3 regions of the Kitasatospora sp. NPDC001539 genome follow, and region 1 is predicted to be linked to each of the others. Evidence: riboswitches for the same ligand, from Rfam matches in the RefSeq annotation. Region 1 holds a riboswitch; each other region holds the start of a gene.
The links. A riboswitch is a leader RNA that binds a small molecule or an ion and turns the genes downstream of it on or off. The one in region 1 is predicted to bind S-adenosylmethionine.

Region 1 (9,410 bases):
TATGCCCTGATCGCCGTCAACACCCTGGTCTTCCTGCTCGGCCCGGCCGCCGGGCTCAACCCGCTGTACGGCCGGGACCAGGCCCGGGTCTGCGCCGAGCAGCGGTACGAGCAGCGCTGGGGCGCCGTCCCCGCCGAACTGCTCACCGGGCACCCGCTGACCGCCGAGCAGCTCGCCGAGGCCCCCGACCCCGTCCCCGGCTGCCCGGCCTCCCCCACCCCGGGCAAGCACCCCGCGGTGTCCGCCCTCACCGGCCTCTTCCTGCACGCCGGCTGGCTGCACCTGCTGGGCAACCTGCTCTTCCTCTACGTCTTCGGCCCCACCGTCGAGCGCCGGCTCGGCCGGGCCAGGTTCCTCCTCTTCTACCTGGCGGCCGGCAGCCTGGCCTCGTACGGCTTCGCGCTCGCCGAGGCGCACTCGGCGGACTCCACCCGGGTCCTGATCGGCGCCTCGGGCGCGATCTCCGCCGTGCTCGGCGCCTACCTGCGCCTCCACCCCCGCGCCCGGGTGACCACCCTGGTTCCGCTGCTCCTCTTCCTTCCGCTGCGCTTCCCGGCCTGGCTGGTGCTCGGCCTCTGGTTCGCCCTCCAGTGGTGGTCGGTGCACTCGGCCGGGCCCGGGGTGGCCTATCTGGTGCACGTGATCGGGTTCTCCGCCGGATTCCTCTACGCCTGCACGGTCGTCCGCCACCCCCCGAGACGCCCCGGCCGGGGCCCGATACGCTGGCCGCACCCCACGAAGGAGCCGGAACAGTGATCACCGCCATCGTCCTGATCAAGACCAGCGTCGACCGCATCCCGGAGATCGCCGAGGCCATCGCGGCCATCGAGGGCGTCAGCGAGGTCTACTCGGTGACGGGCGGCTACGACCTGGTGGCGATGGTCCGGGTGCGCCGCCACGACGACCTGGCCGAGGTCATCCCGGGCCGGCTCAACAAGGTCCCGGGCGTGGCCCACACCGAGACCCAGATCGCCTTCCGCACCTACTCCCAGCACGACCTGGAAGCGGCCTTCGCCCTCGGCCTGGACGAGTAGCGCCCCGCTCAGCCCTCGCGGCGGCTGCGGTCGACCTCCACGGTGGGGACGCAACGGCCGCCCTCGTTGCGGTAGTTCCAGGCGGCGCCGTCCGTGACCAGCTCGCGGACCGCGGTCAGGAAGCGCTCGACGTGCTCGTCCGGCGTCCCGGCGCCGAAGCTCACCCGGATCGCGTTCAGGCTGCGCTCACCGGGCAGCGAGGGCTCGGGCGCCCCGCACTCGGAGGGCGCCACCTCCTCGTCCCCGAGCAGGGTCCGCACCAGCGGGTGGGCGCAGAACAGCCCGTCGCGCACCCCGATGCCGTACTCGGCGGACAGCGCGGCCGAGAAGTGCGAGCTGTTCCAGCCCTGGACGACGAAGGACAGCACGCCCACCCGGGCCGAGTCCGGACCGAACAGGCTGAGCACCTTGACCTGCGGGATCTCCGCCAGCCCCGCCGTCAGCCGCTCGACCAGCAGCCGCTCCCGGGCCTCCAGCGCGTCGAAGCCGGCCTCGGTCAGCGCCCGGCAGGCCGAGGCGATCGCGTAGGCGCCGATGACGTTCGGCGAGCCGGCCTCGTGCCGGGCCGGGCCGGTGTGCCACTGGACGGCCACCGAGCCGTCGGCCTCGCGTGCCACCGTCCGGGTCGCCCCGCCGCCGGCCAGGTACGGCTCGGCCGCGTCCAGCCAGTCCGAGCGGCCGGCCAGCACACCGGCGCCGAACGGCGCGTACAGCTTGTGGCCGGAGAAGGCGATCCAGTCGACACCCAGCTCACGGACCGAGACCCGGTGGTGGGGCGCCAGCTGGGCGGCGTCCAGCACCACCCGGGCACCGTGCCGGTGCGCCGTCGCGGTCAGCTCGGCGACCGGCCACAGCTCGCCGGTCACGTTGGAGGCGCCGGTGACGCACAGCAGCTTCGGCCCCTCCGGCGCGGCGGCCAGCGCGGCGTCGAGCGCGGCCACCGCCTCGGCCCGGGAGCGCGGCGCCCGCAGGTAGTCGACCTCCAGCCCGGCGTGCGCCCAGGGCAGCAGCGAGGCGTGGTGCTCGGTCTCGAAGGCGAACACCCGGGTGCCGGCCGGAACGGCGGAGGCCAGCAGGTTCAGCGAGTCGGTGGTGGCCCGGGTGAAGACCACCTGGTCGCCGTCGCGCAGGTCCAGGAAGTCGGCGACGGTCCGGCGGCTCTGCTCGAAGAGGTCCGTGGAGAGCTGCGACAGGTACCCGGCGCCGCGGTGGACGCTGCCGTAGTACGGCGCGTAGGCGGCGACGTCGTCCCAGACCCGCTGGAGCGCGGGTGCGGAGGCCGCGTAGTCGAGCGCCGCGTAGCCGACCTTCTCCCCGCTGGCCAGCGGGACCTGGACGTCGTGGCCGAGGACGGCGAGCGGGGCGCAGATTTCGGTGGAGAGGGACATGGGGACGCACTCCTTCGGGGGTTGGGGACCCCGGGAGTGCCAGTCGTCGGGCGTCCGCGCTTGTCGCACGGACGGTTCGCCGGCGACCCGGTCCTCACCCAGGGCACCCCGCCACGGACGGAGGGTTGCCGGACAGCAAGCTGGGGCTTGGCGCTGTCGCTCATGACCTGGCCAAGACTGTAGGTCGGGCCCGTCGGGTGGTCAAACGGGGATCCAGCATCCGGACAGCGGTGTCGCCCGCCGCCTCCGGAGCGTCCGTGCCGGGCGGCCCGGGGCACACCGGTAGGCCCGTACCGGCGAACCGGCACGGGCCCAGGAGGCGCTTCAGCTACGGCTGGTGGCGTCCGCCCAGCGCCGCAGCAGGTCCTGCGCGGCGCCGGAGTCGATCGCCTCCGCCGCCCGCGCCATGCCCGCCGCGAGCTGCTCCGCCAGCGGCGCGTCGCCCAGGTCGAGCGCCACCAGCGCCGCCGCGGTGTTCAGCAGCACGGCGTCCCGCACCGGCCCGCGCTCCCCGGCCAGCAGCCTGCGGGCCACCTCGGCGTTGTGGGCGGCGTCGGCGCCGCGCAGCGCCTCGATGCCGACCAGCTCGATGCCGACGTCCCGCGGGTCGAAGGTGGTCTCGGTGACCACCCCGTCGCGCACCAGCCACACCCGCGAGGTGGTGGTGATGGTCAGTTCGTCCAGTCCGTCGTCGCCGCGGAACACCAGCGCCGTCGCCCCGCGCCGGGCGAGCACCCCGGCGATCAGCCCGGACAGCCGGGTGTCGAAGCAGCCGATCGCGTGCGCGGTGACCTTGGCCGGGTTGGTCAGCGGCCCCAGGATGTTGAAGGCCGTCGGCACGCCGAGGTCGCGCCGGGCGGTGGCGGCGTGCCGCATCGAGGGGTGGAACTTCGCCGCGAAGCAGAAGGTGAGCCCGACCTCCTCGGCCACCTCCGCGACCCGCCGGGCGGACAGGTCCAGCGCGACGCCGAGCTTCTCCAGCACGTCGGAGGAGCCGCTGGCGGAGGAGGCCGACCGGTTGCCGTGCTTGACCACCTTGGCCCCGGCGGCCGCCGCGACGATCGCCGACATGGTGGAGATGTTGACGGTCTTCGCACGGTCGCCGCCGGTGCCGACGATGTCCACCGCGGGCCCGGGGATGTCCAGGGGCTCGGCGTGCTGGTACATCGCGTCGACCAGCCCGGCGATCTCGTCGACCGACTCGCCCTTGGCCCGCAGCGCCACCATGAACCCCGCCACCTGGACGGGGGACGCCTCGCCGCTCATGATCCGGTCCATCGCCCACGCGGTGGACGAGCGGTCGAGGTCCTCCCCCTTCAACAGCGCCGCCAGGAGGTCCGGCCAGGTGCGAACCACCTGCGCGGGGTCGCTACCGCCGTTCGCAGGGTTCACGTTCACCATGGCTGACTCCAGCTGTTGTCGGTTCCCCCGCACCGGGGGACGTCCGTACGGATGGAGCCAGCCTATCGACCGGCGGGGTGCCCACGGCGGTGTCTTCTCTACTACTGAGACGGCACCGCTCAGCGGGCGGCCGGTGCCCGCTTGGCCAGTCGCGCCCGCAGCAGGGTGGCGACCGCCCCGGCCAGGGCGACCGGGTCCACCGGGCGGGAGATCGCGGCGTCGGCCCGGCTCCAGGCGGCGAGCCAGGAGTCCTGCGGCCGGCCGATCAGCACCAGGACCGGCGGGCACCCGTAGATCTCGTCCTTGAGCTGGCGCCCGAGGCCGAGCCCGCCGGCCGGCACCGCCTCGCCGTCCAGGACGCAGAGGTCGACGCCGCCCTTCTCGAGCGCCTTGAGCACCGCGGGGGTGGTCGCGCACTCCAGGTAGGACAGCTCCGGAAGATCCTCGGCGGGCCTGCGGCCGAGCGCCGTCAGCACCTCCTCGCGGGTGTTGCGGTCGTCGCTGTAGACGAGGACGGTGAGCGTCTCGTCGGTCGTGTACGCCATGGGCCCTGCTCCCTCAAGTGTGATCCGGACCACGTTCACCTGATCCGGATGCTACCCCCGTTCCCCCCGGTCCCGGGCCCCCCTCGCGCACGTTCCTGCTCAAGCCGCCGCGCCCGCGGCTCACCCGCCCGGAGGACTGCCCGTCACCCTGGCGCGGCCGGACCACCCGGACGGCCGATGCGGCCCCCGTCCCCTACAACAGGACGCTCCGCCGACCGTGCAGCGACCCGCCGCGCAGAGGGGTCGCGGGCCCGTCGAGGAACCGTCAGAAAAGGGACACGCCGCAGCTCGGCCCCCGTCCGGACTCCCGGCCGACCGCCAAGCGGGCATACCGCACGCACCGGACACTCCGAGGGACACCCCCCGGCGTGAAGACGGAATAAGGGACCGACATAATGTCCGTCGTGGCGACAGCAACAGCAGTAGAAACCGGGCACGCGCACGGATCGGTCAACCGACCGAACATGGTCAGCGTCGGAACGATCGTCTGGCTCAGTTCCGAGTTGATGTTCTTCGCGGCCCTCTTCGCGATGTACTTCACGCTCCGCTCCGTCAAGGGAGCCGAGTTCTGGACCGAGAAGGCGCACGCCCTGAACGTGGGCTTCTCCTCGGTCAACACGACCATCCTGGTGCTCTCCTCGCTCACCTGCCAGCTCGGCGTGTTCGCCGCCGAGCGCGGGGACGTGAAGAAGCTCCGCATGTGGTTCGTCATCACGTTCATGATGGGCGCGATCTTCATCGGCGGCCAGGTCTACGAGTACACCGAGCTGGTCAAGAAGGACGGCCTGTCGCTGTCCTCCGACCCGTACGGCACGGTGTTCTACCTGACCACCGGCTTCCACGGGCTGCACGTGACGGGTGGTCTGATCGCCTTCCTGCTGGTCCTGGGACGGACGTACGCAGCCAAGCGCTTCACGCACGAGCAGGCCACCGCCGCGATCGTCGTGTCGTACTACTGGCACTTCGTCGACGTCGTGTGGATCGGCCTGTTCGCGACCATCTACCTGATCAAGTAACCAGCTGATCAGGTCGCTGGCCACCGGCTGCGGCCCCCGCCCTCACCGGCGACGGGCCGCTTCTGCCGGTGCCGACGCTCCCACCGACCGACCGCGCGCGCAGCCTTGGACAGGCAGCCTCGTGCCGGCCAGACCGGCCGCCGGGTGCACCCACCAGTCGACCAGATCCTGACACCGGGGTTATTCCGTGAAAAAGCTCTCCGCACGACGGCGCCACCCATTGGCGGCGCTGGTCGTCCTACTTCTCGCCCTGGCGGCAACCGGGGGGCTGTACGCCGCGTTCGCGCCCGCCGACAAGGCGCAGGCCGACGTCGCCGCGCAGTCGCTCGCGATCGATGAGGGCAAGAAGCTCTTCGCCGTGGGCTGCTCCTCCTGCCACGGCCTGAACGGCCAGGGCGGCAGCGACGGTCCGAGCCTGGTCGGCGTGGGCTCCGCCGCCGTCGACTTCCAGGTCGGCACCGGCCGCATGCCGGCCCAGCAGCCCGGCGCCCAGGTTCCGCGCAAGAAGAACATCTACACGCAGGCGGAGATCGACCAGCTCGCCGCCTTCGTCGCCTCCCTCGGCCCCGGCCCGGTCACTCCGGACCAGAAGCAGTACACCTCGACCGACCCCGAGGACATCTCCAAGGGTGGCGAGCTGTTCCGCACCAACTGCGCCCAGTGCCACAACTTCGCCGGCCAGGGTGGTGCCCTGACCAAGGGCAAGTACGCCCCGTCGCTGGAGGGCGTGGACGCCAAGCACATCTACGAGGCCATGCAGACCGGCCCGCAGAACATGCCGTCGTTCCCGGACACCACCATGCCCGAGGAGCAGAAGAAGCAGATCGTGGCCTTCGTCCGCCACACCACCAACGATGAGCCCAACCCCGGCGGTCTCACCCTGGGCAGCCTCGGTCCGGTGACCGAGGGCCTGTTCGGCTGGATCTTCGGCCTCGGCACGCTCATCGCGGTCGCGATCTGGGTCGCCGCCCACACCACCAAGGCCAAGAAGTCATGAGCCACGACATGTCAGAAGAGAAGCTCCCGGAGCCCCACGGCTCCGCCGGCGAGGTCGCCGAGCACGGCAACCCCTTCGCCGACCCGGGCCTGCCGGCCCACGAGCCCCGTCGTACCGACATCGACGAGCGGGCCGCCAAGCGCGCGGAGCGCCAGGTCTCGCTGATGTTCGTGGTCTCGATGCTCGCCACCATCGGCTTCATCGCCTCGTACGTGGCCATCGACCCGGACAAGCTCGTCTACATCTTCCCGCTGGGCACGGTCAGCGCGCTGAACTTCGCGCTCGGCCTGACCCTGGGCGTCGCCCTCTTCATGATCGGCGCGGGCGCGGTCCACTGGGCCCGCACCCTGATGTCGGACGTCGAGATGCCGTCCGAGCGTCACCCGATCGAGGCCTCCGACGAGGTTCGCGCCGACGTCATCGAGCAGTTCAAGACCGGTGCCGCCGAGTCCGGCTTCGGTCGCCGCAAGATGATCCGCAACACCCTCATCGGTTCGATGGCGCTGGTCCCGCTCTCCGGCGTGGTCCTGCTCCGCGACCTGGGTCCCCTCCCGGAGAAGAAGCTCAAGGAGACGGGCTGGAAGGAGGCGACCCCGGCCAAGCCGCTGCCGCTCATCAACATGAACACGATGCAGCCGATGAAGCCCGAGGACATCGCCGTCGGCTCGCTGACCTTCGCCATGCCGGAGGGTCTGACCACCCACAGCGAGGACTTCCAGCAGCGGATCGCCAAGGACGCCCTGATGCTGGTGCGCATCGCGCCGGAGGACATCAAGGACGACAAGTCCCGCGACCTCGGCTTCGAGGGCATCCTCGCCTACTCGAAGATCTGCACCCACGTCGGCTGCCCGATCAGCCTCTACGAGCAGCAGACCCACCACGCGCTCTGCCCCTGCCACCAGTCGACCTTCGACCTGGCGGACGGCGCGCGCGTCATCTTCGGCCCGGCCGGCCACCCGCTGCCGCAGCTGAAGATCACCACTGACGAAAAGGGCAACCTGGTCGCCACCGGCGACTTCGAGAAGCCTGTCGGCCCGAGCTACTGGGAGCGTGCTCGATGAGTAGCGCGAGCAGCACCACGACCGGTGCCGCCAAGCCCTCCAGCACGCGCGCCAAGCCCGCCAACAAGTGGGAGGCCGCGGCTGACTGGACGGACGGCCGGCTGGGGATCTACTCCCTCGCCAAGGCCAACCTGCGCAAGATCTTCCCGGACCACTGGTCCTTCATGCTGGGCGAGATCTGCCTCTACACGTTCATCATCATCATCCTGACCGGTGTCTACCTGACGCTGTTCTTCAAGCCGTCGATGGCCGAGGTCGTCTACAACGGCTCGTACGTGCCGCTCAAGGGCATCGGGATGTCGGAGGCCTACGCCTCCACGGTGGACATCAGCTTCGAGGTGCGCGGCGGTCTGCTGATCCGCCAGATCCACCACTGGGCCGCCCTGGTCTTCGTGGCCGCGATGCTCGTCCACATGATGCGCGTGTTCTTCACCGGCGCGTTCCGCAAGCCGCGTGAGATCAACTGGGTCTTCGGCTTCCTGCTGCTGGTCCTGGGCATGTTCGACGGCTTCTTCGGCTACTCGCTGCCGGACGACCTGCTGTCGGGCACCGGTATCCGCTTCATGGAAGGTGCGATCCTCGCGGTCCCGCTGGTCGGCACCTACATCCAGATGTTCCTGTTCGGGGGCGAGTTCCCCGGCCACGACATCGTGCCGCGGTTCTTCACCATCCACGTGCTGCTGATCCCGGGCATCATGCTCGGCCTGCTGGTGGCGCACCTGATCCTGGTCTTCTACCACAAGCACACCCAGTGGGCGGGCCCGGGCAAGACCGAGAAGAACGTCGTCGGCATGCCGCTGATGCCGGTCTACATGGCCAAGGCCGGTGGCTTCTTCTTCCTGGTGTTCGGCCTCATCGCGGCCATCTCGGCGATCGCCACGATCAACCCGATCTGGGCCTACGGACCGTACCGCCCGGACCAGGTGTCCACCGACGCCCAGCCCGACTGGTACATGGGCTTCTCCGAGGGCCTGATCCGCGTCATGCCGGGCTGGGAGATCAACCTGTGGGGCCACACCCTGAACCTGGGTGTCTTCGTCCCGCTGATGATCTTCCCGCTGGTCCTGGTCGCGATCGCGGTCTACCCGTTCATCGAGGGCTGGATCACCGGCGACAAGCGCGAGCACCACATCCTGGACCGCCCGCGCAACGCCCCGGTCCGCACCGCCCTGGGTGCCGCCTGGATCAGCCTGTACCTGGTGCTGCTGGTCGGTGGTGGCAACGACCTGTTCGCCACCCACCTGCACCTGTCGATCAACTCGATCACCTACTTCGTGCGCGTCGGCTTCTTCGTCGTGCCGGTCCTCACCTTCATCGTCACCAAGCGCTGGTGCCTCGGCCTCCAGCGCCGTGACAAGGACAAGGTGCTGCACGGCCGCGAGACGGGCGTCATCAAGCGCCTGCCGCACGGTGAGTTCGTCGAGGTCCACGCCCAGCTGCCGCAGAAGGACCTGTACAAGCTCACGGCGCACGAGCAGCACCAGCCGGTCCAGCTGCCGGCCCAGACGGACGAGAACGGCGTGGCCCGCAAGGCCGGCGTCGTCACCCGGACCCGGGCCAAGCTCTCCCGCGGCTTCTACGGCGAGGGCAGCCAGATCCCCAAGCCGACCGCCGAGGAGCACCACGAGATCACCAGCGGCCACGGCCACCACTGATCCCGTACGCACCCCGCGTCACCCCGAGGGCCGCCCACCAGAGTTCATCTGGTCGGCGGCCCTCGGGCTTTCCCGTACCGCGTTCCCGTCCCGCTCTCCCCGACCGCACCCGCCTCCAGGAGCCCCCGTGCAGCTGTCCGTCGACCCCGCCGCCGCCACTCCCCCGTACGAGCAGATCCGCGCCCAGATCGCCGAGCGGGCCCGCTCCGGCGAGCTGCCGACCGGGCTGCGGCTGCCGACCGTCCGGGCGCTGGCCGAGGAGCTGGGGCTCGCCGCCGGGACGGTGGCGCGGGCCTACCGGGAGCTGGAGGCG
Region 2 (9,410 bases), on a different contig from region 1:
GTACCGGGAACCGTCGGCGGAGGCGGCGAAGGTCACGTTGCCCACGTTCGCGGCGTCGGTCGGCAGGTCGCCGAGCGAGCCGACCCGCTGCCAGGTGCCGTCGGAGGCCTTGGCGTAGAAGCCGTTGTAGGTGTCGCCGCCGCGCCAGCCGACCGCCAGGACCACCTTGGTCGGGTCCTTCGGGTCGATCGCGATGTCGTTGGCGATGTTCTTGTACGGCGCGGCCGGGTCGCCCGCCTTCGAACCGCCCGGCAGGTAGTCCGGGTTGGGTGCGAACTCCAGCGTCCACGGGCCGGACAGGTCCGTGGTGGAGTGGCTCCACACGCCCCGGCTGGTGGCCGCCCACACCTTGCCGCCGCCGAAGCGCAGCGCGTGGATGATCGTCGACTCCAGCTCCGCGCCGCCCACCCGCATGCCGGGCTGGAACTCGCCGTGCTTCGGGTCGCCGAGCACGTACACGCCGGTGCCGACGTACGAGGTCGCGCCGGTGTTGGACTCACCGGTCGCGTACCAGAGCCGGCCACCGCCGTCGAGGTTCAGCGTGCCGGTGGAGAGGGACGGCAGCTTGTCCGAGATGGACTGCCACTGCCCGCCGCCGGTGCGGGAGCGGAACACGCCCCCGTTGGCGCCGCCCGCGTAGACGTAGCCGTCGTCGTCGGCCGCGATGCCGGTGATCCGGCCGGTCACGAACCCGGAGCCGCCGCTGGAGTTGGAGTTGACGTCGCGGTAGCGCGGGTCGTCGGAGTTGTACGGCTTGCCGGTGACGTGGTCCCAGCTGCCGCCGGTGTGCGGCATGGACTGCAGCTGGGCCCAGGCGGCGCCGTACGCGCCGGGCGCGACCACCCCGGGGGCGGTGCGGGCCTCGGTGTACTGGGCGGTGCCCTCGGCGGAGTTCTCCGCCTCGTCGCCTTCGTCCTCGCCGGGGGCGTCCGCCCTGGCGCTGAAGGCGGGACCGGCGGTGGAGCCCGTGCCGCCCTGGACCTTCTTCGCGTGCTTCGCCCCGATCTCGGCCTGGTGCTGGGCCTGGTGCGGACGAGGCCCGGGTGTCCCGGACGGCGCGGCGAGGGCCTGGGTGGTGGTCAGTCCGAGCGCGGTGAGGGTCACGGCGGGCAGTAGCAGCCGTCGGCGTTGCCTGTTGGGCACGATGGTGGGTCCTCCCCATGCGGCGGGCCGCGCGGTCGCGCGGCTCCGGCGGAAACAGTCGGAAGCCTCGCGGTTCGGCCGGGCGGAGTGAAGGGCCCGCGCATAACGAATGATTAAAACCGAATTCAGTGAAGAGAGTTGGAAAGCCCGGAAGGCCTCGTCCCGCAGATTGAAGCAGCCGGAGCGGTGGGAACGGTCGGCGACGGACGGGCGTCGGGGGAATCCCTCCCCGAATGGGTGCGGGCCGCCGTACCGGCCCGGCCCCGTCCCGAGCGCCGCTGACCGGCCGGGCTCCGCCGGGGGGCCGGTTTGGCGGGCCGGCCGGGGAGTCTTGTATGGTTCCTGGCGAATCATCCAGAGGGGTGGAGGGACCGGCCCTACGAAGCCCCGGCAACTCCCCGGTCGACCCGGCGTCCGAAGTACGCGCCGCGCCGCCCGGGATCAGTGCCAACTCCGGCCTGTCGCCAACGTGGCGCGGGAAAGATGAGGAGACACGGTGCTCTCTGTGCTGTCCTTCGCCCGGGCGCTCTCCGCCGCCCCGGCCGTTCCGCGTACCCGTCTCGTGCCCGGCGCAGGCACTCGGCCGATCTCTCCGGCCCGTCCTCGCTGACCACCCCCGCTCCCCGCGGGGAGCCCCCGTGAGCGCGAATCCGCCCCCCGCTCACGGGTACGAGACTGGAGTACCCATCCCATGCAGAACACGAGCGGCGTCGGCGTGCTCGACAAGGTCACCTCGATCCTCGGCACCCTGGAGTCCGGCCCCACCACACTGGCCGGACTCGTCGCCGCGACCGGTATGGCGCGGCCCACCGCGCACCGGCTCGCCGTCGCGCTGGAACACCACCGCCTGGTCAGCAGGGACCTGCAGGGCCGGTTCGTCCTCGGCCCCCGGCTGACGGAACTCTCGGCGGCCGCCGGTGAGGACCGGCTGCTGGCCGCCGCCGGCTCGGTCCTCACGCACCTGCGCGACGTCACGGGCGAGAGCGCGCAGCTCTACCGGCGCCAGGGCGAGGTCCGCATCTGCGTGGCCGCCGCCGAGCGGCTCTCCGGCCTCCGCGACACCGTCCCGGTCGGTGTCACGCTGTCCATGAAGGCGGGATCCGCCGCCCAGGTGCTGCTCGCCTGGGAGGAACCCGAGCGCCTCCACCGCGGCCTCCTGGGCGCCCGCTTCACGGCCACCGCGCTCGCCGGGGTGCGGCGCCGCGGCTGGGCGCAGTCCATCGGCGAGCGCGAACCCGGGGTCGCCTCCGTCGCCGCGCCCGTCCGCGGCCCGTCCAACCGGGTGGTGGCCGCCGTCTCCGTCTCCGGCCCGATCGAGCGCCTCACCCGGCACCCCGGCCCGCACCTGGCCCAGGCCGCCGTCGAGGCGGCCAACCGCCTCAGCGAAGCCCTCGCCCAGGCCTGAAGGGCCGACCGGGGCCCGGCCGGCCGTTCAGCGGCCGGGCAGGAGCCACCGCCACACGTCGCGTTCGGCGGTGGCCGACCAGACCACGTCGCCGTGGCCGTAGCCCGGCACCACCCGGTAGTCGACCCGGGCGCCGCCCCGGCGGACCAGGCGGGGGCCGAGGTCGTGGTCGCCGCGTCCGAGCTCGGCGTTCAGCCAGACGACATCGGCCCGGATCGCGGACCAGTCGATGCGGTGGACCTCCGCCCGGCCGGCCCAGAGCGCCGCCAGGTCGCGGAGCAGGGCGGTCGCCTGCAGGCCGCTGCCGAGCCGGGAGACCGCCGCCGTCCAGACCGGCAGCGGTGCGTGGTCCAGGACGAAGCGGTCCTCGGTGGGCGTGGCGCCGAAGGCGTACCCACCGGCGCTGTGGCCCCGGTGGTAGATCCAGTTCGCCGCCCCGGGCAGCTCCCGGGTGCGGGTCAGCGCGTAGTGCAGCAGGCCGAGGTTGCTGAACTGCGCCGCCCCGGGCACCGGTCGCGGCACCCCGCTCGGGGCGTCCGGGGCGGCGGCCGCGCGGGCGAACAGGCCCTTCAGCCCGGGGTCGACGGTCCAGGTGCCCGCAGCCAACAGCTGCCGGAACCCGTCGGTCAGCGCCGAGGCTCTCGCGACGAGCTCCGGCTCGGTCTCCGGGTCGTAGGGGCCGGTGGTGTCGAGGACGAGCACCCGGCGCAGCCGCTCGCCGCCGTCCCGTACGGCGGTTGCCAGCGCGAGCGCGGCCCCGGCCGAGTGGCCGAGCAACTCGTACGGCAGGCCGGTGACGGACTCGACGGCGGCGACGACCCGCCGGAGGTCGGCCCGCTGGGCGTCCAGGCCCCGGTCCGCGCAGTGCGGGCCGATCAGGTCGGGCGTCAACGCGTCCTCGCGCGGCGTGGTGCCGACGACCAGGTACCCGTGGTCCGCGAGGAAGCGCGCGAGGCTCCGGCCCCGTGCGGTGCAGTAGTCGGCGGCGACGTTGAGCCCGCCACCCGGCAGCAGGTGGACCACCCGGTGCGCCCCGCCGCCGTCGCCGAGGACGTCGACGGTGAACCGCCCGCCCTGCCGGTCCGGTACGGCCAGCCGCCGGTGCCCCGGGCCGACGTCCACCACCGCCGAATCGCCGCAGCCGAGTGCCGCCGCCACCGCCCCGATCAGGTCCGCACCCACCGCTTCCCTCCCCGCGTGCTGCCGACCGCGCGCGGACCGGGCTCCGCCGCCCGCAGCGCGGGGAACAGTCTGACGGACGGCTACGGGCGGCGCCGGTCCGGGCTCCGCACCCGTCAGCCCCAGTACCCCGTGTGCACCGCGGCCGCCTCCTCGTACAGGTGCGGCCCCGAGACCTCCACCGGGCTGCCGCCGGCGGCGAAGACCTGACGGCAGGGCAGGTGGAGCACCGGCTCCTCCGGATCCACCCCCGCGATGACGTTCAGTTCGGTGGCCGCCAGCGCGTACACGACCCGCCGGATGCCGCTCCAGAAGATGGCGCCCGCGCACATCGCGCACGGCTCGGTGCTGGAGTACAGGGTGGCCTTGGCGAGCTGGGCCGGGGCCAGGGTGCGGGAGGCCCGCCGGACCAGGTTGGTCTCCGCGTGGGCGGTCACGTCGTGGTCCGTCAGCACGGTGTTCTCGGCGGTGAGCAGGACGCTCCCGTCGGCGTCCGTCAGCAGCGCGCCGAAGGGGTGGTTGCCGTGCGCGCGGGCGGAGGCCGCGATGTCGAGGGTCGCGAGCAGGTGGGCGCGGGTGTCATCGGCCATGACGTGCTCCTCGGGGGTCGGCCGGGCGGAGGCTCGGGAATCGCATCGAACGTACACGACGTCCGCGGTGGGGCCGCCCCGGCGGTCGTGCCGGCCCGCTCAGCCGTACGGGACGACGGCGACCGGGCAGTGGACGTGGTGGACGACCGCGTGCGCCACCGGGCCGAGGTGGTGGTGGCGCAGCGGCGCGTGGTGGGTACGGCGGCCGACGACCACCAGCCGGGCCGTCGCCGCCGCGTCCACCAGCTCGACGGCGGCCTTGCCCCGCACAAGCTCGTCCGTCACCTCCACCTCGGGGTGGCGGCCGCGCCAGGGCTCCAGGGCCTCGGCGAGCCCGGTCCGCTCGACGGCGGAGACCTCGCGCTCCAGCCCGCCGATGGCGCCGTAGGCCATGTACTCGCTGCCGGCGGGCGGGTTCCAGACGTGGACGACCCGCAGCGGCGCGGAGCGGAGCGCGGCGGCCTCGAAGGCGAAGGCCAGGACCGCCTCCGCCGGGTGCGTCAGGTCGAGGCCGACCGTCACGTCGCCGGCCGGCTCGCTCTCGCGCGCCCGCACCAGCACCACGGGGCAGGCGGCCCGGCGCAGCACCTCCTGGCTCACCGAGCCGGTCAGGTAACCGCGCAGGGTGCCCAGCCCGCGTGAGCCGAGCACCACCACGGCCGCCGTGCGCGAGGCGGCCTCCAGCGCCTCCACCGGGTCGCCGGAGACCGGCGAGGAGACGATCGGCACCTCCGGTGCCAGGGCGCGCAGGGCTCCCTCGCGCTCGGCCAGCTGCGCCAGGGCGCGGTGGTAGGTCTGGTCGCTGCCGACCACGTCGCGCTTCGGCCAGGGCCACGCGTGGAGGACTTCGAGGCCGAGTCCGCGGCGCTGTGCCTCGCGGGCGGCCCATTCGGTGGCGGCGAGGCTCTCGGGCGAGCCGTCGAAGCCGACGACAACTGGTCCGGTCACGGCGTACTCCTCGGTTCCGCGGCGCGTCGACGGCCGTCCCCGGCCGCCGGGGCCGCCTCGGGTTGCGGCCCCAGTATCGGCGTCTCCCGCGCCCGCCGCCTCCCGGGCCGGGGCGGCTGCCGGTGCCCCGCCGCCGGTGCTCCGCCGCCGGTGTCGGCGTGGAGCGTCGCCGGGCAGGTCGGCGGCCCGGTTGGGAGCCGCGCCGAGCCGGAGTGGGCGGCGTGGTACCGCGGTACTACGGACGGCCCGATGATCAGCCCGCGGTGCCACGGATCCGGCTCGGGCCGCACCTAGCGTGGAACCGTGGGCGGCCGGGACGGCCCGGCCCCTGGACGTAAGGGCGAGCGATGATCGAGGCGCACCAGCTGACGAAGCGGTACGGGGAGAAGACCGCCGTGGACAGGCTGGACTTCACCGTCCGACCGGGAACGGTGACCGGGTTCCTCGGGCCCAACGGGGCCGGGAAGTCCACCACCATGCGGATGGTCGTCGGCCTGGACGCACCCACCAGCGGGTCGGTGCGGGTCAACGGCCGCCGCTACGCCGAGCACGCCGCGCCGTTGCAGGAGGTCGGCGCGCTGCTGGAGGCCAAGTCGATCCACCCCGGCCGTTCGGCCTTCAACCACCTGATGGCCCAGGCGCACACCCACGGCATCCCGCGCCGCCGGGTGGAGGAGGTCATCGAGATGACCGGCCTGCAGAGCGTCGCCCGCAAGCGGGCCGGGGCATTCTCGCTCGGCATGGGCCAGCGGCTCGGCATCGCGGCCGCCCTGCTGGGCGACCCGGCCACGGTGATGCTGGACGAGCCGGTCAACGGTCTCGACCCCGAGGGCGTCCTGTGGATCCGCAACCTGCTCACCTCCCTCGCCGCCGAGGGGCGCACCGTCTTCGTCTCCTCGCACCTGATGAGCGAGGTCTCACTGGTCGCCGACCACCTCATCATCGTGGGCCGCGGCCGGCTGCTCGCCGACACCACCGTGCAGGACCTGGTCCGGGAGGCCGGTGGCGACGTCGTCAAGGTGGCCAGCGCCGACCCGGCCCGGCTGCGCTCGGCGCTGGCCGGCCCCGGTGTGGAGATCACCGGCCGCTCCGGCTCCGAGGAACTCCTGGTCAGCGGCCGTACCGCCCGCGAGATCGGCCTGACCGCCGCCGAACACGGCATCGCCGTCTTCGAGCTCAGCCCGCGGACGGTCTCCCTCGAGGAGGCGTTCATGGACCTGACCAGGGACGCCGTGGAGTACCACGGCACCACCACCGCCGGAACCAAGGGCAAGGCCGCGAGCACGCCCGAGAACGACGCCGAGACCGAGACCCCGAGGAGCGCGGCATGAGCACCATCGTGACCTCCGAGCCCGCCACGTCCGCCGAACCGCGTGCCGCCCGCCCCGCGTACAGGGTGACGGCCGCACGCGTGCTGCGCTCCGAGTGGGCCAAGCTGTGGTCGCTGCGCTCGACCTGGATCACCCTCGGGCTGGCGCTGCTCTTCCTGATCGCCTTCGGCCTGATCGCGGCCTCCCAGTTCAAGTCGCGGATCACCTCCGGCCGCCCGATGGACCGGGACTTCGCCGCCGCGAGCACCCTCAGCCTGTCGCTGTTCGGCACCAACTTCGCGCAGCTGGCGCTCGGCGTCCTCGGCGTGCTGGTCGCGGCCGGCGAGTACTCGACCGGCATGATCCGCTCGACCCTGGCCGCGGTGCCGCGCCGTCTGCCCGTGCTCTGGTCCAAGGCCGCGGTGTACGGCCTGATCGCGCTGGTCCTCGCCACGGTCGGGGTGTTCGTCGCCTTCCTGGTCGACACCCGCATCCTCTCCGGGACGCGGGCGGCGATGACCCTCTCGGACGCCGGGGTGGTGCGCGGCCTGCTCGGCGCCGCGCTCTACCTGGGCCTGGTCGGCGTGATCGGCGTCGCCCTCGGTGCGCTGCTACGCTCGGTGGCCGGCGGCATCTCGGTGCTGGTCGCCTCGCTGATGCTGGTCCCCGGGCTGGTGTCGCTGCTGCCCAGCTCGTGGCAGGACCACATCAGCCCCTACCTGCCCAGCCACGCGGGTGAGGCGATGTTCGCCCTCCACCACGACACGACCACCCTCTCGCCGACGGCCGGACTGCTGGTCTTCCTCGGCTGGACGGTGCTCGCCCTCGCCGGCGCCGCCGTACGGCTGGTCCGCACGGACGCCTGAGAGACTCCCGGTGCGGCGTCGGAACTCCCGGCGCCGCACCACCCGTACCACCACCAGGGAGAAGACACCGGTGAGTGAGGACCGAGCCATTCCCGACGGCTTGGCCGCCGACGCGCTGTCCGGCCACCCGCTGTTCGTCCGGCTGGCCGGGATCGGCCAGCGCGTGCGGCAGGCGGACCGCGACCACCCCTGGGTCCTGGACGCCGCCGTGGTCGCGGTGGTCGTCCTGATGTTCTGCCTCCCCGACCTCTTCCCCTTCGCCGGCCGCGACGAGCCCGCGCACGAGCACCGGATCGTCTTCGCCCGCCCACCGCTGCCCGCCATGCTGGCCTTCCAGGCGGGTCTGGTCCTGCCCTTGCTGTGGCGGCGCCGGCGGCCCACCGAGGCGCTCGCGGCGATCATGGCGGTCTTCGTGCTGCAGTGGTCGCTCGGCGTCGCCCTGCGCGCCGACGCCGCCCTGCTGGTCGCCCTCTACAGCCTCGCCCTGCACGGGCGGCTGCGGCACCTGGCCTGGTCCTGCGCCGTGATGGTGGGCGCGATGGCCCTGGTGGCCGTGCAGGTCTCCGGCGGCGGGCTGCCGGTCGGCGACGCACTGTTCTTCCTGGTCAGCGCCGCCACGGCGGCCGTCGCCCTCGGCATCGCGGTGCGCATCCGCCGCGCCCAGCTCGCCGGGCTGCGCGAGCGGGCCGCCCGGCTGGAGATCGAACGCGACCAACGCAGCCGACTCGCCGCCGCCACCGAACGCACCCGGGTGGCCCGGGAGATGCACGACATCATCGGCCACAACCTCTCCGTCATCGTCACCCTCGCCGACGGCGGCGCCTACGCCGCCCAGACGTCCCCCGAACGCGGCCGGGAGGCGCTCCAACTGATCGGCGAGACCAGCCGCCAGGCGCTCGGCGAACTGCGCCGGATGCTCGGCGTGCTGCGCGACCAGGGCGACCAGGCCGCCGAGTTCAACCCCCAGCCCGGCATCGCCGACCTCGACGCGCTGTGCGCCCGCATCCGCGCCGCCGGCCCCCAGGTGCTCTACACCGTCGGCGGCGACGTCGACCAGCTCGACCGCGGAGTCCAGCTGATGGCCTACCGGATCGTGCAGGAGGCGCTCACCAACTCCCTCAAGCACGCCGGCGCCGGGACCCGCGCGCACGTGACCCTGACCGCCGACACCGCCCGGCTGCGGGTGCGCGTGCGGGACAGCGGTCCGCCCGGCGCCGACCCCGGGCCGGTGCGGCCGGCCGGCGAGGGCCACGGCCTGGCCGGCATGCGCGAACGCGCGGCCCTGTACCGCGGCACCGTCACGGCGGGCCCCGGCCCTGGGGCAGGATGGACCGTGGAGGCCGTACTCGACCTCACCCCCGAACCGACAGGCGGCCCGACGTGACCACCGTCCTCATCGTGGACGACCAGCCACTGCAGCGCTACGGCTTCCGGATGCTGCTGGAGAGCCAGCCCGACACCGAGGTGGTCGGCGAGGCCGCCCACGGCGGCGAGGCCGTCCGGCTGACCGCCGGCCTGCGGCCCGACGTCGTCCTGATGGACATCCGGATGCCCGGGATGGACGGCATCGAGGCCACCCGGCAGATCGTCGCGACGGGCGGACGCTCGCGCATCCTCGTGCTCACCACCTTCGACCTCGACGAGTACGCCCACGCCGCGCTGCGCGCCGGAGCCAGCGGCTTCCTGCTGAAGGACGCCCGCCCGGAGGAACTGCTCGCCGGGATCCGCGCGGTCGCCGAGGGCGACGCGGTGGTGGCCCCCGCCATCACCCGCCGCCTGCTCGACGCCTACGCCCACCACCTGCCGGTCCGCCCGGCGGGCGCGGCGGCGGCCGAGGACGCCCGGCTGGACGCGCTGACCGAGCGCGAGCGGGAGATCCTGACGGCCATCGCCCGGGGCTGGACGAACAGCGAGATCGCCCAGCGCCTGGTGCTGGCCGAGTCGACCGTCAAGACGCACGTCAGCCGGG
Region 3 (9,410 bases), on a different contig from region 1:
GAGGGTCAGGTAGGTCAGCAGCGCATGGCCCGCCGCCAGTCCTCCGGCGGCCCCGACCACCAGCGGGGCGGCCAGCGCCGCCAGCCGGCCGCCCCCGGAGGAGGAGGTCAGCCCGGTCCGCATCCGCAGCCCGTAGGCGCCCAGGTCGAACAGCTCCCGGACCTTGGCCACCGGTCCGGCCCCCGCCGTGGTGTCGGCGAAGACGTCGGCCAGCTCCTCGCCCCGCTCGCGCCGGTAGCGGACGGGGTAGAGCGCCAGTGCGGTCCGGACGGCGACGGTCCCGTTCATGCTCATGCGAAGGCCCCCCTGACCCTCGGAGTGACGGCGGTGACCGAGACGGACAGCCGCCGCTCGGCCTCGGTGGCCACGGCCCGCAGCCGCTCCGCCTCGGCGGCCAGCGCGCCCCGACCGGTATCGGTCAGCGCGTAGGTGCGACGGGCGCGGCCGTCCACGACCTCCTCGGCGGCGACCTCGATCAGGCCCTGGCCGAGCAGCCGGTCGAGCGCCCCGTAGAGCGTGCCGGTGCGCATCTTGACCCGGCCGTCCGAGATCGCGGAGATCTCCTGGATGAGCGCGTAGCCGTGCCTCGGGGCGTCGGCCAGCGCGGTGAGCAGAAGCAGCGTGGGCTCCTGCATGGAGCGTTCTGTCATGCGTCTACATATATCGCTGACCGGCACATCCCGTCCACCGGAACCAGCCGACACAATGGGCCGCATGCCCACCGCGACCGAGGACCTGCTCACCGCCTGGACCGCCCTGCTGCACCGCTGCGGCGCCGCCGACGACCCCGAACCGTACGGCCGCGAGCTGCTGCGCCGCTGGTCGGAGCCGCAGCGGCGCTACCACACCCCCGAGCACCTGCGCGCCGTCCTGCGGCACGTCGACGAGCTCGCCGGGCACGCCGCCGACCCGGACACCGTCCGGCTCGCCGCCTGGTTCCACGACGCCGTCTACCGGCCGGACCGCACCGAGAACGAGGAGCGCAGTGCCGCCCTGGCCGTCCGCGCGCTGACCGCCGTCGGCCTGCCCCCCGAGCGGGTCGCCGAGGTCGAGCGGCTCGTCCTGCTCACCGTCACCCACGACCCCGCCCCGGGCGACCGCGACGGCGAGGTGCTCTGCGACGCGGACCTCGCCGTCCTCGGCGGCTCCCCCGAGGCGTACGCGGCCTACGCGGCCGCCGTCCGCCAGGAGTACGGCTTCGTCCCGGAGCCGGACTTCCGCGCCGGCCGGGCCGCCGTCCTGCGCGCCCTCCTGGCGCTCCCGGCGCTCTACCGCACCCCCGCCGCCGCCGAACGCCTCACCGCGGCCGCCCGCGCCAACCTCACCGCCGAGCTGGCGGACCTCGGCGGCGGCCGGGCCGGACCGGGGCCGGTCCGGCCCTAAACGAGCTCCCCCACCGGCGCCACCACCACGCCCCGCTTGCCGCACACCCAGTGCGGCTCCGGCCCCAGCTCCGGCTCCACGCCCAGCGCGTGCGGGTCCCCGTCGGCCGCGCAGTCGGCGCACAGCGGCCACCGCCCGTAGGCCTCCAGCAGGGCGTCCTGGACGTCCTGGGCGATCAGCCCGAGGACGTACTCGGTGCCGTCCGGCCACTGCTCCAGCCACCAGCGGCGGTGGGTGACGGCGTCCTCCACCAGCGAGACGACGGCGGCGTCCGCCACGTCCCGCGCGGTGAGGTCGGCCAGGATCAGTGCCCGCGCGTTGTGCAGGGCGGTCTCGATGTCGTCGGAAGCCATCCGTCCATCCTCTCCCGCCGGCGCCCGAACGCGGAAACGCCGCGTGGGCGGCCCCCCTGAGGGAGCCGCCCACGCGGACGGGAGTCAACCGATCCGATCGGAGCGATCAGGATCAGAAGTCCATGTCACCGCCCGGCATGCCGCCGCCGGCGGCCGCAGCGGCCTTCTCCGGCTTGTCGGCGATGACGGCCTCGGTGGTGAGGAACAGCGCCGCGATGGAGGCGGCGTTCTGCAGCGCGGAGCGGGTGACCTTGGCCGGGTCGATGATGCCCTCGGCGACCAGGTCGACGTACTCGTTGGTGGCGGCGTTCAGGCCGTGACCGGCGGGGAGGTTGCGCACCTTCTCCACCACGACGCCGCCCTCGAGGCCGGCGTTGGTCGCGATCTGCTTGATCGGGGCCTCCAGCGCGACCTTGACGATGTTGGCACCGGTGGCCTCGTCGCCCTCCAGCTCCAGCTTCTCGAAGGCGACACCGGCCTGCAGCAGGGCGACGCCACCACCGGCGACGATGCCCTCCTCGACGGCGGCCTTCGCGTTGCGGACGGCGTCCTCGATGCGGTGCTTGCGCTCCTTGAGCTCCACCTCGGTGGCCGCGCCGGCCTTGATGACGGCCACGCCGCCGGCCAGCTTGGCGAGGCGCTCCTGGAGCTTCTCGCGGTCGTAGTCCGAGTCGCTGTTCTCGATCTCGGCGCGGATCTGGTTCACGCGACCGGCGACCTGCTCGCTGTCGCCGCCACCGTCGACGATGGTCGTCTCGTCCTTGGTGATGACCACCTTGCGGGCGGTGCCCAGCAGGTCGAGACCGGCGTTCTCCAGCTTGAGGCCGACCTCCTCGGAGATCACGGTGCCGCCGGTGAGGATGGCGATGTCGCCGAGCATGGCCTTGCGGCGGTCGCCGAAGCCCGGGGCCTTGACGGCGACGGACTTGAAGGTGCCGCGGATCTTGTTCACGACCAGGGTCGACAGGGCCTCGCCCTCGACGTCCTCGGCGATGATGACGAGCGGCTTGCCGCTCTGCATGACCTTCTCCAGCAGCGGGAGCAGGTCCTTGACCGAACCGATCTTGGAGTTGGCGATGAGGATGTACGGGTCCTCGAAGGTCGCCTCCATGCGCTCCAGGTCGGTGGCGAAGTAGGCGGAGATGTAGCCCTTGTCGAAGCGCATGCCCTCGGTGAGCTCGAGCTCCAGGCCGAAGGTGTTGCTCTCCTCGACGGTGATGACGCCTTCCTTGCCGACCTTGTCCATGGCCTCGGCGATCAGCTCGCCGATCTGGGTGTCGGCGGCGGAGATGGAGGCGGTGGAGGCGATCTGCTCCTTGGTCTCCACGTCCTTGGCCTGGGCCAGCAGCTGGTCCGAGACGGCGGCGACGGCCTTCTCGATGCCGCGCTTCAGAGCCATCGGGTTGGCGCCGGCGGCGACGTTGCGCAGACCCTCGCGAACCAGGGCCTGGGCGAGCACGGTGGCGGTGGTGGTGCCGTCACCCGCGACGTCGTCCGTCTTCTTGGCGACCTCCTTGACGAGCTCCGCACCGATCTTCTCGTACGGGTCCTCGAGCTCGATCTCCTTGGCGATGGAGACACCGTCGTTGGTGATCGTGGGGGCGCCCCACTTCTTCTCCAGAACGACGTTGCGACCCTTGGGGCCGAGCGTGACCTTCACTGCGTCGGCGAGCTGGTTCATGCCACGCTCAAGGCCGCGGCGAGCTTCCTCATCAAAGGCGATGATCTTGGCCATCTGAAGTGGTCCTCCGGGACACGGTCGACTGCTCGGACCAAGGGGTGCCCGCGACGGACGGCCCTGGTGTGCGGGGGTCCATTCCCCTACCGCTCCCGGGGGCCTCACCGACCCGGTCCGCTGTCACTCTCACGCTGTGAGTGCTAACGCCAATGATTAGCACTCCAGGTGGTCGAGTGCAAGCCCAATCGGCGACCCGCGAGCCGCCGCGGGAGCCGCCGGGAAACGCGAACGGGCCCGTACGACGCACGTCGTACGGGCCCGCCGAGAAGCGAGGGTTCCACCAGCAGTGGGCCGCGCCGAGCTCCTGGAGCGGAAGGGGGTCAGACCGCGCGGACCATGTCCGCCTGCGGGCCCTTCTGTCCCTGGGAGATCTCGAACTCGACCCGCTGGCCCTCCTCGAGGGTGCGGTAGCCGTCCATCTGGATCGCGCTGTAGTGGACGAAGACGTCCGCACCACCGTCGACCGCGATGAAGCCGTAGCCCTTCTCCGCGTTGAACCACTTGACGGTGCCCTGAGCCATTCCGAACTCCCCTAGTGCTGTGCTGGCCCTTCACGCGCCCGCAGGTCGCGGGCCCGGGTCTGGTTGGAGGCCGGCCCGGGGAACCCCCCCTGGGCGCAGCCGTGCACGCCGCAATCCCCGCGCGGAACGCCGAACGGCTTCCGGTGAGCGGGCGATTGCGTCGACCGCGGCTGAATGTATCCGGATCGACGCCCTCTGCAACAGGGCCAGCCGCCGGGAATTCACGGGACCCGTCAAGAGACAAGGCCGAACAAACCGGGAGGAAATCGGCATTTCACGCCGGACATAGCGGACGAATTACCCAAATCCGTGCAGGAATTCTGACATCTGCCTGACATGTTTCACGGCCGGGGGCACGAGCCGGTCTCAACGTCCGGACGGCCTCGGGCCGAGCGGCGTGCGAGCCGAAAGGGGAGCCTTGTTCCCAGCCGAGCCACACTCTACTCCCACCCGACCCGGAATATTCCCGCCGAAATACCGACGGCCGCCCGCACCGACGGAGAGCCGAATTCCGTGGTGCGGGCGGCCGGAGAAGCGGACGCGGGGCTCAGCAGCCGCCGGCCACCGCCGGAATGATCGAGATGCCGGCGCCGTCCTTGATCTCGGTCTCCAGGCCGTCCGCGAAGCGGACGTCGTCGTCGTTCACGTACACGTTGACGAATCGGCGCAGCTTTCCGGTGTCGTCCAGGATGCGGGCGGAGATGCCCGCGTGGTTCTTCTCCAGGTCCGCGATGACCTCGGCCAGGGTGGCCCCCTCGGCGGTCACCTCGGCCGCGCCGCCGGTGTAGGTGCGCAGGATGGTGGGGATGCGGACGTTGGCGCTCATGGCTCTCCTAGCGGGGTGGGGTCGGGTCAGGCGGACGCGAGACCGGCGGAGCGGAAGGACTCCAGCGTCGGGCGGATCACGGCGGTCATCCCGGCGTCGGAGACGGCGTCCAGCGTCTTCAGGCCGTCGCCGGTGTTGATCGCGACGGTCTCCTTGGCCGGGTCCAGCTGACCGGTCTCGACCAGCTTCTTCAGCACGCCGACGGTCACCCCGCCCGCGGTCTCGGCGAAGATGCCCTCGGTCCTGGCCAGCAGCCGGATCGCCGCCACGACCTCCGCGTCGGTGACGTCCTCGACCGCGCCGCCGGTGCGGCGGGCGATGTCCAGCACGTACGGGCCGTCCGCCGGGTTGCCGATCGCCAGCGACTTGGCGATGGTGTCCGGCTTCACCGGCTTGATCACGTCCCGGCCCGCCTTGAACGCGGCGGACACCGGCGAGCAGCCCTCGGCCTGGGCCCCGAAGATCCGGTACGGCCGGTCCTCCACCAGGCCGAGCCTGATCAGCTCCTGCAGCCCCTTGTCGATCTTCGTCAGCTGCGAACCGGAGGCGATCGGGATGACGATCTGCTCCGGCAGCCGCCAGCCGAGCTGCTCGCAGATCTCGTACGCCAGCGTCTTGGAACCCTCGCCGTAGTACGGGCGCAGGTTGACGTTCACGAAGCCCCAGCCCTCGCCGGCCGGGTCCCCGATCAGCTCGGAGCAGAAGCGGTTCACGTCGTCGTAGGTGCCCTCGATGCCGACCAGCTCGCCGCCGTACACCCCGGCCATCACGACCTTGCCCTGCTCCAGGTCGTGCGGGATGAACACGCAGGAGCGGAACCCGGCCCGGGCCGCCGCCGCGCCCACCGCACCGGCCAGGTTGCCGGTCGAGGAGCAGGACAGCGTGGTGTAGCCGAACGCCCGCGCCGCCTCGATGGCGCAGGCCACCACCCGGTCCTTGAACGAGTGGGTGGGGTTCCCGGAGTCGTCCTTGACGTGCAGCGGCGCGGTGAACCCGAGCTCCCGCCCCAGGTTGTCCGCCTTCACCAGCGGGGTCCACCCAGGGTTCAGGTTCGGCTTGGAGGCCACGTCGGCCGGCACCGGCAGCAGCGGCGCGTACCGCCAGATCGACGCCGGACCGGCCTCGATCCGCTTGCGCAGCTCCTCGGCGCGCTCGTCGCCGAACTCGTAGGCGATCTCCAGCGGCCCGAAGCACTCCGCGCAGGCGAAGCTCGGACCGAGCGGGCACCGGGCGCCGCACTCCCGACAGGACAGGGCGGCGGCGGGGCCGAGGTCGACGGTGGGGGATCCCGCCGGCCGGGCGCCGGGGGAGGGTGCGACGGTGTCGATAGCCATGATGGCGGAGGCCTCTCTCCTCATCTTCCCCGTGACGCGGTCGCGCCACAGGCCGGAATTGGCACCTGTCCCGCCGGGGCCTGTGAACGACAGCCGAGCGAGAAGGTTGCCGGGACGTCAACGGGCCGTTCCCTCAGTCCCTCTGGATGAGCTTGTGAAGTTGTGGTTCAGCGGCGACCCCGGCGTGCGGAGGTCCGGCAGCTGTACGAAGACTGTATCCGAAGGCGTCGATCCCGAACGGGACCGTCCGCCACGCGAGATGGCCCGTCCAAACCGCCCCCTCGAGGAGACCGACCGTGCCCGCCGAACCGACCCCCGCACTCCTCCCGCAGGCGGCGTCCTGGCTGCGCCGCCGCTCGTGGAGCGCGGCCGACCGGCCGGTGCACACCCTGCTGGAGGCCAAGCGGCGCACCGGGCAGACCGTCAGCGTGGTCCTGCCCGCCCTCGACGAGGAGGCCACCGTCGGCGACATCGTCCGCACCGTCCGCCGCGAACTGATGGACCGCCTCCCCCTGGTCGACGAACTGGTCGTCCTCGACTCCGGCTCCACCGACGCCACCGCCGCCACCGCCGCCGCGGCCGGCGCCCGGGTGGAACACCGGGACGCCATCCTGCCCCGGCTGCCCGCCGTCCCCGGCAAGGGCGAGGTGCTCTGGCGCTCGCTGCTGGTCACCCACGGCGACATCGTCTGCTTCGTCGACGCCGACCTGCGCGAGTTCGACCCGGCCCTGGTCTACGGCACCGTCGGGCCCCTGCTGACCGACGGGAACATCCAGCTGGTCAAGGCGATGTACGACCGCCCCTTCGAGGTCACCGGCGCGGCCGCGGGCGACCCCGACGCGGTCGTCCCGACCGGCGGCGGCCGGGTCACCGAACTCGTCGCCCGCCCCCTGCTCAACCTCCACTGGCCGGAACTCGCCGGTTTCGTCCAGCCGCTCGGCGGCGAGTACGCGGCCCGCCGCTCGCTGCTGGAACGGCTCCCCTTCCCCACCGGCTACGGCGTCGAACTCGGCCTCCTCGTCGACGCCCTGGAACTGGCCGGGCTGGACGCCCTGGCCCAGGTCGACGTCGGCGTCCGCCACCACCGCCACCAGGACGGCCAGGCCCTCGGCCGGATGGCCGCCACCATCTACCGCACCGCCCTGGAACGCCTCGACCGCACCCACCGCCTCAAGGCCTCGGCCGACTTGGTCCACCCCCACCTCACCCAGTTCACCCGCGACCCGGAGACCCGCGCCTTCATCGCGCACACCCACCCCGTCACCGCCCTCGAGCGCCCCCCGATGCACACCGTCACCGAATACGCCACCCGCCACTGAGGGGTTTGCCACCCCGGACCCCCGGCAACATCCCAACCATGGGCGATCTCACGACCGAACGTTCGAGTGCCACCGGCACCGCTCCCGTCCTGGTGGCATCCAACCGGGGGCCGGTGTCGTTCAGTACCGCCGACGACGGCACCCTGACGCTGCGCCGGGGCGGCGGGGGCCTGGTCTCCGGCCTGTCCGCGATCGACGACCCCGACGCCGTCTGGGTCTGTGCGGCCCTCAACGACGCCGACCGCCGAGCCGCGGCCGGCGCCCCCGACGGCCGTCTCGACCGCGCCGGCCACGACGTCGGCGGCCAGGCCGTACGGATGCTGGACATAGACCCGCAGACCTTCGCCCACGCCTACAACGGCATCGCCAACTCCACGCTCTGGTTCGTCCACCACCTGCTGTACGCGACCCCGACCGCGCCCTCCTTCGACACCGACTTCCGCACCGAGTGGGCCGCCTACCAGGCCTACAACACCGCCTTCGCCGAGGCCCTGGCCGCCGAGGCCGCCCCGGGCGCCGCGGTCCTCGTCCAGGACTACCACCTCTCGCTCGTCCCGGGCCTGCTCCGCGAGCTCCGCCCCGACCTGCGGATCGGCCACTTCTCCCACACCCCGTGGGCCCCGCCGGAGTACTACCGGCTGCTGCCCGACGACGTCGCCCGCGCCGTCCTCACCGGCATCCTCGGCGCCGACCGGGCCGGCTTCCTCACCGAACGCTGGGCGCGCGCCTTCGCCGCCTGCTGCGAGGACCTCCTCGGCGCCACCGTCGACCCCGGGGCGCTCACCGTCACCCTCCCCCAGCCTTCGGCCGGGGGGACCCCCAGCGGCCGCACCACCCGCCTGGGCGTGCACGCCCTCGGCGCCGACGCCGACTTCCTCCGCGAGCGCTCCCACCGCCCCGACGTGGACGAGCGCCTCGCCGCCCTGCGCGCCGCCGTCGGCGACCGCCGCACCATCGTCCGGGTCGACCGCACCGAACTCAGCAAGAACATCGTCCGCGGCCTCCAGGCCTACCGGCACCTGCTGCGCACCCGCCCCGAGTGGCACGACCGGGTGGTGCACATCGCCTTCGCGTACCCCTCCCGCACCGACCTCGCCGAGTACCGCAGCTACACGGCCGCCGTCCAGGAGCTCGCCGAGGCCATCAACGCCGAGTTCGCCACCCCCACCTGGCAGCCGCTGATGCTGCACGTCGACGACGACTTCCCGCGCTCCCTCGCCGCCTACCGGCTGGCCGACGTCGCGCTGGTCAACCCCATCCGCGACGGCATGAACCTGGTCGCCAAGGAGGTCCCGGTCGTCTCCGACAACGGCTGCGCCCTCGTGCTGTCCCGCGAGGCCGGCGCCCACGCCGAACTCCGGGAGGACGCCCTCGTCGTCAACCCGTACGACGTGGTCGCCACCGCGGAGGCCCTGCACGCCGGCCTCACCATGAGCCCGGACGAGCGCGCCGACCGCACCAAGCGCCTCGCCGCGGCGGCCACCGCGCTCCCCCCGCAGCAGTGGTTCCTGGACCAGCTCAACGCCCTCTGAGCGACTCCCCCAGAGCCGCCAGCAGCTCCACCACACCCTCGGGGCCGTCGACCACCACGTCCGCCCGGTCGGCGAGCTCGCGCACCGGAGCGTCCCCCACCGCTCCGGCGCACACCAGCAGCCCAGCCGTCCCCTGCCCGCGCAGCTTCTCGACCGCCGAGAAGGCCGCCACGTCCCCCAGGTCGTCGCCCGCGTACAGCACCGCCCGCGCCCCGCGTTCCTGGAGGAACGCGGTCAGCGCGGCACCCTTGTCGACCCCCGGCGGCCGCAGCTCCAACACCAGCCGGCCGGGCTCCACCACCAGCCCGTACTCGGCGGCCAACTCCCCGACCGGCGCGCGCAGCAGCTCCAGCGCCTCCTCCGGCGCCGCCGTGCGCCGGGTGTGCACGGCCACCGAGCGCCCC

Region 2: another riboswitch for S-adenosylmethionine. It lies ahead of ABT247_RS23790 (IclR family transcriptional regulator); the one in region 1 lies ahead of ABT247_RS21500 (aminotransferase class V-fold PLP-dependent enzyme).
Region 3: another riboswitch for S-adenosylmethionine. It lies ahead of thrC (threonine synthase); the one in region 1 lies ahead of ABT247_RS21500 (aminotransferase class V-fold PLP-dependent enzyme).

The regions. Positions count from the first base shown of each region.
Region 1 covers NZ_JBEPAK010000141.1:8,776-18,185, reverse strand. Annotated here, with positions in the region: gene ABT247_RS21510 (rhomboid family intramembrane serine protease) at 1-756, shown strand, start outside; gene ABT247_RS21505 (Lrp/AsnC ligand binding domain-containing protein) at 753-1,034, shown strand; gene ABT247_RS21500 (aminotransferase class V-fold PLP-dependent enzyme) at 1,043-2,422, opposite strand; SAM riboswitch class IV at 2,474-2,590, opposite strand; gene trpD (anthranilate phosphoribosyltransferase) at 2,747-3,823, opposite strand; gene ABT247_RS21490 (DNA-binding transcriptional response regulator) at 3,943-4,368, opposite strand; gene ctaE (aa3-type cytochrome oxidase subunit III) at 4,764-5,384, shown strand; gene qcrC (cytochrome bc1 complex diheme cytochrome c subunit) at 5,572-6,381, shown strand; gene qcrA (cytochrome bc1 complex Rieske iron-sulfur subunit) at 6,390-7,442, shown strand; gene qcrB (cytochrome bc1 complex cytochrome b subunit) at 7,439-9,097, shown strand; gene ABT247_RS21465 (GntR family transcriptional regulator) at 9,225-9,410, shown strand, end outside.
Region 2 covers NZ_JBEPAK010000173.1:4,050-13,459, reverse strand. Annotated here, with positions in the region: gene ABT247_RS23795 (glycosyl hydrolase) at 1-1,143, opposite strand, end outside; SAM riboswitch class I at 1,491-1,633, shown strand; gene ABT247_RS23790 (IclR family transcriptional regulator) at 1,835-2,548, shown strand; gene ABT247_RS23785 (alpha/beta fold hydrolase) at 2,576-3,730, opposite strand; gene ABT247_RS23780 (nucleoside deaminase) at 3,844-4,317, opposite strand; gene ABT247_RS23775 (universal stress protein) at 4,417-5,265, opposite strand; gene ABT247_RS23770 (ABC transporter ATP-binding protein) at 5,613-6,596, shown strand; gene ABT247_RS23765 (ABC transporter permease) at 6,593-7,441, shown strand; gene ABT247_RS23760 (sensor histidine kinase) at 7,512-8,825, shown strand; gene ABT247_RS23755 (response regulator) at 8,822-9,410, shown strand, end outside.
Region 3 covers NZ_JBEPAK010000133.1:10,075-19,484, forward strand. Annotated here, with positions in the region: gene ABT247_RS20720 (hypothetical protein) at 1-294, opposite strand, end outside; gene ABT247_RS20725 (PadR family transcriptional regulator) at 291-650, opposite strand; gene ABT247_RS20730 (HD domain-containing protein) at 715-1,383, shown strand; gene ABT247_RS20735 (DUF8819 family protein) at 1,380-1,736, opposite strand; gene groL (chaperonin GroEL) at 1,849-3,471, opposite strand; gene ABT247_RS20745 (cold-shock protein) at 3,795-3,995, opposite strand; gene ABT247_RS20750 (ubiquitin-like small modifier protein 1) at 4,543-4,821, opposite strand; gene thrC (threonine synthase) at 4,848-6,155, opposite strand; SAM riboswitch class I at 6,173-6,308, opposite strand; gene ABT247_RS20760 (glucosyl-3-phosphoglycerate synthase) at 6,452-7,474, shown strand; gene ABT247_RS20765 (alpha,alpha-trehalose-phosphate synthase (UDP-forming)) at 7,513-9,006, shown strand; gene otsB (trehalose-phosphatase) at 8,993-9,410, opposite strand, start outside.